4 regions of the Neobacillus sp. BP17 genome follow, and region 4 is predicted to be linked to each of the others. Evidence: riboswitches for the same ligand, from Rfam matches in the RefSeq annotation. Region 4 holds a riboswitch; each other region holds the start of a gene.

The links. Region 4 has a riboswitch for S-adenosylmethionine ahead of AC4QJR_RS23690 (O-acetylhomoserine aminocarboxypropyltransferase/cysteine synthase family protein). Riboswitches for the same ligand answer to the same signal wherever they lie in the genome.
Region 1: another riboswitch for S-adenosylmethionine. It lies ahead of AC4QJR_RS05015 (sugar ABC transporter substrate-binding protein); the one in region 4 lies ahead of AC4QJR_RS23690 (O-acetylhomoserine aminocarboxypropyltransferase/cysteine synthase family protein).
Region 2: another riboswitch for S-adenosylmethionine. It lies ahead of metK (methionine adenosyltransferase); the one in region 4 lies ahead of AC4QJR_RS23690 (O-acetylhomoserine aminocarboxypropyltransferase/cysteine synthase family protein).
Region 3: another riboswitch for S-adenosylmethionine. It lies ahead of AC4QJR_RS05845 (homoserine dehydrogenase); the one in region 4 lies ahead of AC4QJR_RS23690 (O-acetylhomoserine aminocarboxypropyltransferase/cysteine synthase family protein).

The regions. Positions count from the first base shown of each region.
Region 1 covers NZ_CM184198.1:1,060,810-1,063,974, reverse strand. The annotation lists gene AC4QJR_RS05020 (sugar ABC transporter ATP-binding protein) at 1-376, opposite strand, end outside; gene AC4QJR_RS05015 (sugar ABC transporter substrate-binding protein) at 451-1,560, opposite strand; SAM riboswitch class I at 1,782-1,889, opposite strand; gene AC4QJR_RS05010 (MFS transporter) at 2,124-3,165, shown strand, end outside.
Region 2 covers NZ_CM184198.1:4,582,177-4,585,341, reverse strand. The annotation lists gene pckA (phosphoenolpyruvate carboxykinase (ATP)) at 1-1,271, opposite strand, end outside; SAM riboswitch class I at 1,520-1,659, shown strand; gene metK (methionine adenosyltransferase) at 1,863-3,062, shown strand.
Region 3 covers NZ_CM184198.1:1,236,828-1,239,992, reverse strand. The annotation lists gene AC4QJR_RS05845 (homoserine dehydrogenase) at 109-1,347, opposite strand; SAM riboswitch class I at 1,425-1,533, opposite strand; gene AC4QJR_RS05840 (GNAT family N-acetyltransferase) at 1,626-2,297, opposite strand; gene AC4QJR_RS05835 (GNAT family N-acetyltransferase) at 2,313-2,975, opposite strand; gene AC4QJR_RS05830 (carbon-nitrogen hydrolase family protein) at 2,996-3,165, opposite strand, start outside.
Region 4 covers NZ_CM184198.1:4,837,620-4,840,784, forward strand. The annotation lists gene AC4QJR_RS23690 (O-acetylhomoserine aminocarboxypropyltransferase/cysteine synthase family protein) at 118-1,434, opposite strand; SAM riboswitch class I at 1,504-1,613, opposite strand; gene AC4QJR_RS23695 (hypothetical protein) at 1,696-2,055, opposite strand; gene AC4QJR_RS23700 (thioredoxin family protein) at 2,270-2,578, opposite strand; gene AC4QJR_RS23705 (toprim domain-containing protein) at 2,586-2,942, opposite strand; gene AC4QJR_RS23710 (YusG family protein) at 3,085-3,165, opposite strand, start outside.

The DNA.
Region 1 (3,165 bases), 2.0 Mb from region 4:
CTTTTTGATGAAGGTTCTTCCATTTCATCCATTGCTTTTTCCCCATGTTGTGGACGGTATCGAGCAGTAAAATATTTTCAGCAACTGTTAAATAAGGAATGAGTGCAGTATCTACCTCTTGATAAACGATTTGTATTCCCGCGTCCTGTGCATTTTTCGGAGAACGAATCTTTAGATCTCGCCCATCTAATTGGACCTCACCAGTATAGTGGTCATATGCACCGGAGAGAACCTTCATTAATGTTGATTTCCCTGCGCCATTTGCTCCAATCAAGGCTTGGATTTCTCCAGTTTTCATTGAAAAATCAACTTGATTCAGTGCCTTCACTCCCGGAAATTCTATCGAGATGTTCTTCATCTCCAATGTTGCGCTCATTAAATTCCACCTCCGTAAGCAAACACTCTCTTCATCTATTGAAAAAGAGAGTGTGTCTAGTTGTTAACCGAGAATTATTTATAATGGTTCTTTAAAGTCTTAATCCAATCCTCTTCAAATGCAGTCGATTGCCCCCAGCCTGGGATAATTTTTGCAAGGTTTACCATGTTTACAGGATCTTTAGACTTTTGAAGGGTATCTTGTGAAACTAGTGATGCTTCTAAGTCAAAGGTCTGAGGTGTTTCTTCACCTGCAAGTTTCTTCGCAAGGATTCTCATATCCACAGCACCAATTAGTTTAGGATCGACCGCTGCTGTACTGGTCCATGCACTGCCTTTTCTTTGTATTTCTTGAAGATCCGCATTCGAAACATCAATTCCATAGATTTTTACCTCTTCACGGCCAGCTTCTTTCAGCGCACGCGCTGCACCAATTGCGAAAGCATCCCACGTAGCAAAAATGGCATCCAGTTTTCCTTTAGGATATTTATTTAACATCGCTGCAACCGCATTCTGCGTTTGAACACTAGTATCTGCAGCTGCTACACCAAAGCGTTCCACTTCTTTAATTCCAGGGTTTTTTGAAAGCACATCTTGATAAACCTTGTTACGTCTAACCATTGCAGGAAAACCGTCAACCCATAGGTAAGCAATATTCGCTTTGCCATTTGTATTCTTTACGAGTTGGTCGAGGGCTAATGTTGCTAACGCTTCATCATCCTGGGAAGTAAGTGTCACTCCGTCGACATTCGCTATATTTGGATTGGAGTCAAATGTAACAACACTTTTTCCTTTTTCAGCTATCTTTTTTACATCATTAACAGTCGCCTCATCATCACCATGAGAAATAATAAATCCATCATAATCTTGGTTTAACGCTTGATTAATGGCATCATGGAACTTAGCTGTGTCACCATTTGCTGTAAACACGTCTACTTTAAACCCTAGGGCTTCTCCCTCTTCTTTTGCACCGGCTAAGAATTGAGCAGTATGATCGTCTCCGCCAATTTTACGAATAACCTTAATTTTCAGTTGGTCCCCATTCGTGAATTTTTCTGGTACACCTTCAAGTGTAACTTTTTTGCCGCTAGCTTGTTTGGTTTCTTCCCCTGATGCACAGCCAGTAAGTAAAAGTGTGGCTGCCAATGCTGATACAAGCGTACTTTTAAAGATATTTCTTTTCATGTTAAAAACTCCCCCTGTTTGATTCTTATTAATATTCCATTACTCCTATTGGAGAAGTTGGTTTTTATTAAAATAAAGGCTGTGTTAACTTGTCTGTTGATTTCCGTTCCAGGCACGAAGGTCAAAATAGTGCTAAAAATCAACATTAACCTTTAACACAGCCAAAATAAAAAACCTCTCCAGAAAAGAGAGGTTTCATCACAAGTTAAGGGACTACTCCTCTCTTATCTTTCAAAACAAAAAATTGTTTTGCAGGATTTAGCACCAATTCCAATTGGAACGGTTGCTGGGCGTCATCGGGCCAGTCCCTCTGCCACTCTTGATAAGAGAACGTAATATTCTGTTAAGTAATAAATTAGATTTTAGTCCCCTATTAACAAGTTGTCAATAGTGTTTTGAATATTTCTAATAAAGTTATTTTTCTCTATCTGGCAAGGTCACTGAATATTAGCTATGACTTTTCCCAACTTTATTGATAGGATAACCCTTTAAAATTATCAGAAATTTCGGTATGATAATATTTAGAAAACCGAAATATATTTCAGAAAGAAGTGTTATTTTTAATGACTCACCAGAAACGTGCAAAACGTAATTTAATCATCATGTGGTTTGCGAACTTCTTTGTCGCTGGAAGTATGACGATGGTTATGCCGTTTATCTCGTTGTACATTGAGACATTTGGAGACTTCTCGGAAAAATATGTCCAACATTGGTCTGGAATCACATTTGGAATTACGTTTGTTTCCGCCTTCGCCTTCTCGCCGATTTGGGGTCGAATTGGCGATCGTTATGGACGAAAAAAAATCCTTATAATATCCGGTTTAGGGATGGGATTATCCATTTTTCTCATGGGGTATGTCCATTCTGTTTGGCAGCTATTGCTCCTCCGTTTTTGCATGGGGTTCTTTTCGGGATTTATTCCGATGTCGCAGGCATTTATTTCAACGCAAACACCACAGGATATCGCTGGGCGCGTGCTTGGAACCTTACAAACAGGCAGTATTACAGGATCCCTATTAGGACCTATGCTGGGTGGAATCCTTGCAGATTCACTTGGCTATTCTACCACCTTTAAATGGACGTCCATTTCTATTTTCATTTCTGCCCTGCTTGTCATCACCACAAAGGAATTTATGATTGAAGCCAAAAAAGGAACAAAAGCCCATTATTCAAGCAGAGAAGTGGTTAGACATATTGTCCGCAATCCAGTTTTATTAACCGTGCTGCTCATCTCTTCCCTTGTCCAGGTCGCGCATTTCAGCATCCAGCCAATTTTATCATTATTCGTTAGCGACCTACATGGACCGGCAAATGTTGCCTTTTATTCAGGAATTGCCTTTTCTGCTGCCGGACTTGGCAATTTATTAATGTCACGAAATTGGGGAAAGATTGCCGATAAGTATGGTTATATTAAAATCTTAATCATTCTTCTTTTCCTAGCAGGGATCGTCTACCTGCCAGGTGCAGCGGTCACTAATTTTTGGCAGCTGGTTATCATCCGCATTGCTCTTGGAGTCACAATTGGTGGAATCATTCCTGTCAGAGTTGCCTACATTCGCCAAGAGGCACCGCTTACCATGCAAGGGGAAGTTCTCGGCTACAATA
Region 2 (3,165 bases), 260 kb from region 4:
ACAAGGAATACATTGGCATTGTGCTCAAGAATCTTCTCACCTAACATTTCGGCATATCGAGTTGCTGGCAGTGGCAAGAATGGTGCACCAAAGCAGGTAGAGAAGGTTGCTTGTGGAGACGTTATTCCACGCTCTGTTCCGGCTAATTTTGAAGTATAACCACTTAAAAAATGATACATCGCTTGTTCCTTAGTAAGTTTCGAAATAGGAGGCAAAACACCAAAAGCGTCAGCCGTCAAGAAGATGATGGTGTTTGGATGTCCAGCAATACTTGGTTGAACAATATTATCAATCGCATGAATTGGATAAGCGGCACGTGTATTTTCTGTTAATGTGCCATCATCATAATCAGGGATTCTGGATTCTTGATTCAAGGTAACATTTTCTAATACCGTTCCAAAGCGAATCGCATCAAAAATTTGCGGCTCTTTTTCACGAGAAAGATTAATACATTTGGCATAGCAGCCTCCCTCGATATTAAAGACACCGTTGGATGACCAGCCGTGCTCATCATCACCAATTAATCGACGATTTGGATCCGCGGATAAAGTGGTTTTTCCAGTACCAGATAAGCCGAAAAATAATGCAACATCGCCTTCAAGGCCAACATTGGCAGAACAATGCATGGAAAAAATATTATTTTCAGGTAGTAGATAGTTCATGACTGAGAAAATAGACTTCTTCATTTCGCCTGCATATTCTGTTCCACCGATTAGAACAACTCTTTTCTCAAATGATACAATAATAAAGGCCTCAGAATTAGTGCCATCAATTGCCGGATCAGCCTTGAAATTAGGGACAGAAATAACGGTGAAACCAGTATTATGATCAAGCAGTTCTTCTTCTGTTGGTCGAATAAATAGCTGGTGTACAAATAAATTTTGCCATGCTAATTCATTTACAACTTGGATAGGTAAACGTGATTTTGTATCGGCACCAGCAAAACCTTTAAAAACAAAGATTTCTTCTTTCTGTTGTAAATAATTAATGACTTTTTGATAAAGCTTTGTGAAAACCTGCTCAGAAATTGGTTGATTGGTCGTGCCCCATTCAATTTTATTTTTCGTTGAATCTTCTACAACAATGAATTTATCTTGTGGAGATCGGCCAGTATATTTACCAGTAGCGACACTAATTGCTCCCGTTGAAGTTAGTGCCCCTTCATGACGGGTTAAGACTTTTTCAACTAACTGTGGAACAGATAATTGTACATGAACATGACTTTCATTCAACAATTGATTTAATTCATTAGGAGTATCAACAGAATTCATTTAATGAGACCTTCCTTTGTCTAAGTTTTATGTGGTTAATAATACAAAAAGTATAACACATTAGTCGAATTAATGTATCCTATTTATCTGGATTTATATATTTTAAAACTTTAAATGAAGATATAAATAAATTTTATAAAAGACTAATGACTTACACCGTATTTTTCCCATTTTATGAGGAAGATATTTCTAAAAAATACATTGACATTGTTACCCAGTATGATATTATTCTAAGATGAACGGATACTCTCTTATCCTGAGCTGGTGGAGGGACAGGCCCAATGAAACCCAGCAACCTGCAGTATGAAAAGATGAACCACTTTAAAAGGTCCTTTTCAAATGCGAAGGTGCTAATCTGACGCAAGGCTAATGCCTTGAACGATAAGAGCGAAAGGCCCGAAAACAACCTTTCCTCTATGGTAAGGTTTTTTGTTTTGTATAAGTCCTTTTATGAAATGAGTCTCTAATAAAAATCCTTTGTTTATTACATACTAAGGGAATGAGTACCGTATCAAATTCTCGAGGTTTAAGAAGTATACCTGTAACCTTCGAAAAAAATCCTCGTGATCTCATAATAAAGGAGGAATTCAGATGTCAAGAAACGCGCGTTTGTTCACTTCTGAATCAGTTACTGAGGGTCATCCAGATAAAATCTGTGACCAGATTTCTGATTCCATTTTAGATGCTATTTTAGCAAAAGATGCTAATGCTCGTGTTGCGGCTGAGACTTCAGTAACAACTGGATTAGTGTTAGTTGCAGGGGAAATCACAACATCTACATATGTGGATATTCCAAAAATCGTTCGTGAAACGATTAAAGGGATAGGATATGATCGTGCGAAATATGGATTTGACTCCGAGACATGTGCAGTTTTAACATCTATTGATGAACAGTCTCCAGACATTGCAATGGGTGTTGACCAAGCTTTGGAGGCTCGTGAAGGTCAAATGTCTGATGAGCAAATTGAAGCAATTGGAGCAGGGGATCAAGGGCTAATGTTTGGTTTTGCATGTAATGAAACGAAAGAGCTAATGCCGCTTCCCATCTCACTTGCACATAAGCTTGCTCGTAAATTAACAGAAGTGCGAAAAGACAATGTTCTTGAATACCTTCGACCAGACGGAAAAACCCAGGTAACGGTGGAATATGATGAGAATGATAAACCGGTACGGATTGATACCATTGTTATTTCTACTCAACATAACCCAGAAGTAACGTTAGAGCAGATACAACGTAACTTAAAAGAATATGTCATCAACCCTGTTGTACCGAAGGAACTTATCGATGAGAAGACAAAGTATTTTATTAATCCAACCGGACGTTTCGTTATTGGCGGCCCTCAAGGGGATGCAGGCTTAACCGGCCGTAAAATTATTGTTGATACGTATGGTGGATATGCTCGTCATGGCGGCGGTGCTTTCTCTGGTAAGGATCCAACGAAAGTAGACCGTTCTGCAGCTTACGCAGCTCGTTATGTAGCTAAAAATATCGTGGCTGCTGGTCTTGCTGAAAAATGTGAAGTTCAACTGGCCTATGCGATTGGTGTAGCACGACCAGTTTCCATCGCTGTGGATACTTTTGGTACTGGTAAAGTAAACGAAGATATTCTAGTGAACCTGGTGAGTGAAAACTTTGACCTACGTCCTGCTGGAATCATCAACATGCTGGACCTTCGTCGTCCAATCTACAAACAAACAGCAGCCTACGGCCACTTTGGCCGTACAGATATTGACCTGCCTTGGGAGCGTACGGATAAAGTAGAGGCATTACGAGCGCAAGCAAATATATAAATAGAAAAGAGGGGGTTACATATGACATGTAACTCCCGTTTTTATTTGTACGTCTAATTACCTGCACATTTAATCGGTATTTGACTAAAATGAAATGTTTATA
Region 3 (3,165 bases), 2.1 Mb from region 4:
TATTTTTTTGCTTTTTGTCGATTCCCTCCAATTAGGAGCATAGAAATTCACAAAAAAAAGAGCTTATGCGCTCTTTTTACGGAATAATTGCTTATGATTTCATTCAAACTATATGGCGGCTAATGATACTTCTTTATCATTGCTTTCCATTTCATATTCCCCTAAAATTTGAAAGCAACACTTTATGTTTTGTTCACTCATTAACTGTTTAATTAACTCGGTATTTGTCCGGATGATTGCTGTCTCCTCACTAGTTTGAGTAATCCATGTGACCAATGGGTTTTTAAAATCCTTTGTGAGACCTTGAATTATCCATAATTCGTCTGCATGCTCTTTTTTATCTCCTAAATGAATTGCTGGCGTCTTTGTGAAATACTTATTTGTCCGCTTATTTTGACAGACATAAACTAAATCTTCAATTGCTGCACTTGCTGTTGGAAACATGCCGGCACCTGGTCCTTGTAATGTAATACTACCAACAAGATCTGTGTAAACATTAACGGCATTTTCTACCCCTTCAATAGAATAAAAAGGATGAGACTTTCCAACAAGGACTGGTCTAACAGCGGCTTTAATTTGATCACCTTTCTTACTAATACTTGCAATATGTTTAAACCTAAGTCCAAGTCTTTTTGCTGCCTCGATTAATTCACTTGTAATTGAAGTAATCCCTTCTCGTTCTACATCCTCCCAATTTGGTTCCTCACCAAATGCAATTCTGCTTAGAATCATTGTTTTATAAAAAGCATCAAAGCCCTCGACATCATTGGTTGGGTCTGCTTCAGCAAACCCCTTTGCCTGTGCTAAACTTAGGGCGTCAGCAAAGGACTGCTTCTTCTCACGCATTTCCGTTAAGATGAAATTCGATGTTCCATTAAGTATGCCTTGCACGTGATGAACACGGTTTACGTTTAATAGCTGCCTTAAGGTTTGAATAACAGGTATACCGCCCGCAACTGTCGCTTCGTAACCTACTGAAACATTATGAAGCTTTGCTAACTCGAGCAGGTCATTCCCGTGGTGTGCAAACATTTCTTTATTAGCTGTAATTATGTGACATCCTTTTTGAATCGCTTGTTTTAAAAATGTAAAAGTGGGTTCTTTATTGACGATTGCTTCGACAATAACATCAAGTTGAGGTAGACTTAAAATTTCATTGAAATCTGCAGTGACTAATACATCTTCATTAATATTTCTCTTTTTATGCATATTTCTAATTAGTACGGCTGCGACTTCGACCCTTTTTCCTAATACTCCCTCAAGTTCTTCTGCATGGGATTGTATCGTTCTATAAACACCTTCCCCGACTGTTCCGAAGCCTAGAATCGCTACTTTTATCACAGACATATTGATCCACCCTTCATTTATAATAGACATGGCTAAATAGAAAAAACCCTCTTCATAAGAAGAGGGTTAGTTTCCTCCTCTTATCTGTCAGGTAAATAACCTGCAGGAATTAGCACCTTTTCAAGATTTACCTTGATGGTTGCCGGGCTTCATCGGGCCTAGTCCCTCCGCCGCTCTGGATAAGAGTTTTATGTAATTGTTTGATTAAATTTCCAAGTTATAAAGAGAATTCTAGTTGAATCCATTGCTGTTGTCAATATTATTTGAAATTTCTTTTTTTACAAAGGTAACAGGGTTACTTCTCCCTTGTCTCCTAGACGGTCTATCATTTCTAACCATTCCTTCGGTTTGTTTGAAAGTATGGAGTAATAGATTGTTAGGAAATCCTTTACAAGATTAGTTGGGAGAGATTTAAGCTCATCGTCTAATGGCATGAAACATAAATCTAGCCCAGTTACGGCTTCCCCATTATTTTCCCAGGATGGATGAACATATGAGAAATCTAACCGCTTGTAACCCAAATGGGAAAGCACTTCACGTCGCACATAAGGGTCCATAACCTTTACGCCGCCAAATTCGTGATGTTCAACTCTGTAAGGATCGTATATTTCTGCAAACATTCCGTAAAGCTCTTTTCCATTTTCATTTGCTAATTGTTGTAAATCCTTTAACCGGTTCTGAGCTAAAAATCGACCAAGGCTTAGGCCAGGTTTACCTATAATCGTAAAATCTGTCATGGCAATATTCCAATCAGGATAATAACGGTATTCAGTTGCACCTAAGACTTTATCGCCATCGACTGCCACGAATACTCGAATACTCGGATCTTCTAATGGCTCTTTCCATAGCTCATATGCCAGGACTTCTTCTGGCGGGAAAATTTCTCCCATTAAGTTATGCAGTTTTCTAAAATTCGGATCATCTATACTTGTGATTCTAATATAATCCATAAATATACCCCCCATTTATTTAAAAGGATTTTTCCATTCCATTAATACAGCATTGTTACAGGATTCCTCATCCTCTAGATAGTTTTCAATAATTCCTACCGGGACACGGCCGCAGCGCAGCAAAAATGTAATGACAGGATCCTTTAAATCTCCCGTTATGATTGATGCTAAATATTGCTCCGGTGTCATGTTATCAGCTACTCTATAATAACCTGGCATTCTACCCCCGCCTAGTAAGCGCTCTAAACCTCTCTCAATAACAACATGGTACATAGCATGCATCATCAATTTTCCTAGCCCTAGTTTACGGTACCTGGGTCGGACACTGATATCAACAATGTACAAGGTATTCGCACTTGGATTATGGTTTCGGATGTATCCATGGTCAGTGATTTCTTCCCACGTATGGTTTTTATCGCTGGGATCAAAATCGATAATTAAGGCGGTTAACGAACCGGCTAATTCACCATCAACCTCAATACATAATGCACCTTCTGGAAACAGGTCCACATGATTGGTTAGTTGCTCTTTATTCCACCATAATTCTGATGGAAAAGGAGGTGGGAAGCACTCGGATTGAATCTTGATAAGATCGGCAAAATCCTGTTTGGTATAATTGCGAATGATAACCGGAACAGGCCGCTCTTGGTCAAAAACGTAAAATTCACTTCGATACATACTAAACCCACCCCTTCTGTTTACTTTTCCCAGTCTGTGTATAAATCAGTTCTGCGATCACGCCAGGTTGTAACCGATCCTCGTTCTCTTACTTCATATAACAAATTTAAATCCAGATCACCCGTTACAATCATTTCATTATTAATTTCACCTTCAACCAATATGCCCTTAGGAGGAAATGGAATATCAT
Region 4 (3,165 bases):
CAATTCCTATATTTAATTCAAACGTGAATTTGTTTAAGTAACTATATTACAAAAGTATCGTATCACGGATAAAAAGGGGTGTCAATGAAAATAGTTTCTTATTCAAAAAAATAAGTTTTAGGCATTAACGTTTAATGAAGTTAAACCAGTTGCCGAAACAATAGCCGACTCTAGGTCTTCAATCAGATCTTCTACATTCTCGATCCCGATGGATAGGCGAATTAAATCCTCTGTTACACCTGCAGCGATCAGGCCTTGGGCATCTAATTGCTGGTGAGTGGTGCTGGCCGGATGAATAATTAAACTTTTTGCATCACCAACATTGGCCACATGTGCCCAAAGTGTGATGGAATCAATTAATTTAGCCCCTGCTTCTTTTCCGCCTTTAATTCCGAATACCACCATCGAACCGGCACCTTTTGGTAGATACTTTTTAGCTAGTTCATAATCGGGATGGGATGGATGACCAGGATAGGAAACCCATTCTACGGCAGGATGGTTAGTTAAGTAATCGACGACTTCTTTAGTATTCGCGACATGCTCCTTCATCCGGACATGCAGAGTTTCAAGTCCAAGGACAAACTGGAAGGAATTTTGCGGACTTAATGCCGGCCCTAGATCACGAAGCAATTGGACACGTGCTTTGATAATATAAGCCACCGCGCCTAAGGCTTTTGCATAAACCAAATCATGGTAGCTTGCGTCTGGTGTTGTAAAGCCTGGGAATCTTGGAGAATTCCAATCGAATTTACCGCCATCAACAATAATTCCGCCCGTTGTCGTTCCGTTCCCTAATAACCACTTAGTAGCGGAATGAATGACAATATCTGCTCCATGTTCAATTGGACGGCAAAGGTATGGAGTGGCAAAAGTATTGTCAACGATTAGTGGTACACCTGCTTCATGGGCAATTTCTGCTACTTTTTCAATATCGAGGATGCGCAGGCTTGGATTACCAATTGTTTCCGCAAAGACGGCTTTTGTTTTGGCAGTGATCGCTTGGCGGAAGTTTTCTGGATTTTCTGGATCTACAAATTTCACATTAATTCCATATTTCGGAAGAGTCACTGCAAATAAATTATAGGTGCCTCCATAGAGATTGGAAGCCGAAACAATTTCATCGCCAGCCTCAGCAATATTTAAAATGGCAAGAGTAATAGCGGCCATTCCGCTCGCCACTGCTAAGGCACCAACACCGCCTTCTAATAATGCGACTCTTTCTTCAAATACAGTGGTCGTTGGGTTGTGTATTCGTGTGTATATGTATCCAGACTCTGCTAAGCTAAATAGGTTTGCAGCATGCTCAGTATTCTTAAATTGATATGCATTGTTTTGGTAAATCGGAACAGCGCGGGCCCCTGTTACCGGATCTGGAGTTAAGCCGCCATGGACACTTAATGTTTCAAAACGATATTTCTTTGGATTTTCACTCATCTTGCTTCCTCCTTTTTTTGACAACTCACCAAACAAAAACCCCCGCTTCAGAGAAGAGGGGGCTCACACTTCTCATCTTCCAGAGCTGATTGCTCTGCTGGATTTAGCACCGTGTTATTATGTAGTAAACCGGTTGCTGGGCATCAAAGGGCCAGTCCCTCCGCCACTCTCGATAAGAATGTATTGATGAAATTGTAATAATTGGTTAAATATTCTAATTACAATGTTATCTAAATTTTAATTCCGAGTCAACAGGTTTGATTAAAAATTTGTAATTTTTGCGATATGATCCTGCGTTTTTGTTAAATAGAAGATAGACTCCAGTAATAATGTTGTGCGGATGGGAGCAGAAATACTTAATTGACCGTTTCGTTCAAGAGTCCGCAACCTTTCCTCCCCTGTAAGCAACTGTCTCATCGCATAAAGATCCCCACGAATCTCAGGTATTGTTTGAGTCTCTTTGCTATCATGGAGGATGAAAATTTCCCTATCCTTCATGAAGATTTGATAGGTATTTTGTTCACAAATTAAATTCACTCTTGTATGGATATGCTCAAGTAACGGCAGTAAATGCCCTTGCTGCTTGATTGCTAATTGAAAGGTTTTCAATACCTCTATCATCTTCCATCACTCCGGTCTACGCTCTTATATTTACTATACAAGACATAGGCCAGAATTCCTCTTTAAATTGGTCGACAATTATCTACTTGGCAGGGCGGTAGTGAGAGAATTTCCTGAGAAATATGTCGGAAATCGGAATTTCCTTGGTTTTTCAACGAGGTTTGTCCGTAAGGTTGGGATTCATTAAAAAACAGATGCACATGTGCATCTGCTCTTATAATATCTGCTGTTTTATTTTATCGAGTAAAAAAGGTACGGAGTGGAAGGCGTAGAGTGTTTCTTTTACTTCTCCAGCCTCGACCAATAACAGGCAAGGAACACTTTCAATTTCATATTCCCTAGCAAGGTCTGGATAGAAGTTTAGGTTCATTTTACCCATATCTACCTTTACTAGTTCCTCGATGACCTGGAGCATTTTTGAAGCTACCTGACATGTCCCGCACATTGGTGTATAGAAATACACTAATCCAGTTGCCTTCCCTTCAATAAAGGAAGATAATTCTATTCGATTCCATTCGTTCATTTATCGTTTAACCCATTTCTAAAAATTCAGTATGCACATCAATATTTGCACCTAATAGTACGGTGGCTAAGTGGTGAACTGGTGCGGTCGCTACCTCACGATACATTCGGTCGATATATAAATGTTCGGCTTGGGGTAACTCGCGTTTTAATTGCTTGCGAAGTTTCTCACCGGAGAAGTCAGCATCGACAAGAATATAGACATCCTTATCTTCAAGGAAATCAATCAATTCATCTAATTTTGTAATACTGATGGTCCCATTTGTACAAATGATTTCAACTGGTTCCTTCACGATTTTTTTTACCTTATTTTTATCCGACTTTCCTTCGACAATAAGAACTTTGTCAACATACGAATCATTCATCATCCATCACCTGTATTAGAAGTTGTTTTATGTTAACATATTCTAAATTATTGATTACGTGTGCCTTCTTCTGACTATGTTAACCATATCATTATTGTCTTTTGAAAAAATAGGCTTGTGACTATAGACCCAAGTTACTCAGCTAGCACCAGCCGCCCTCATCACAATCAGTATACTTAGCATCCGACCCTTCACTTGTCGTCAGGTGTTGATAAATCTTCTG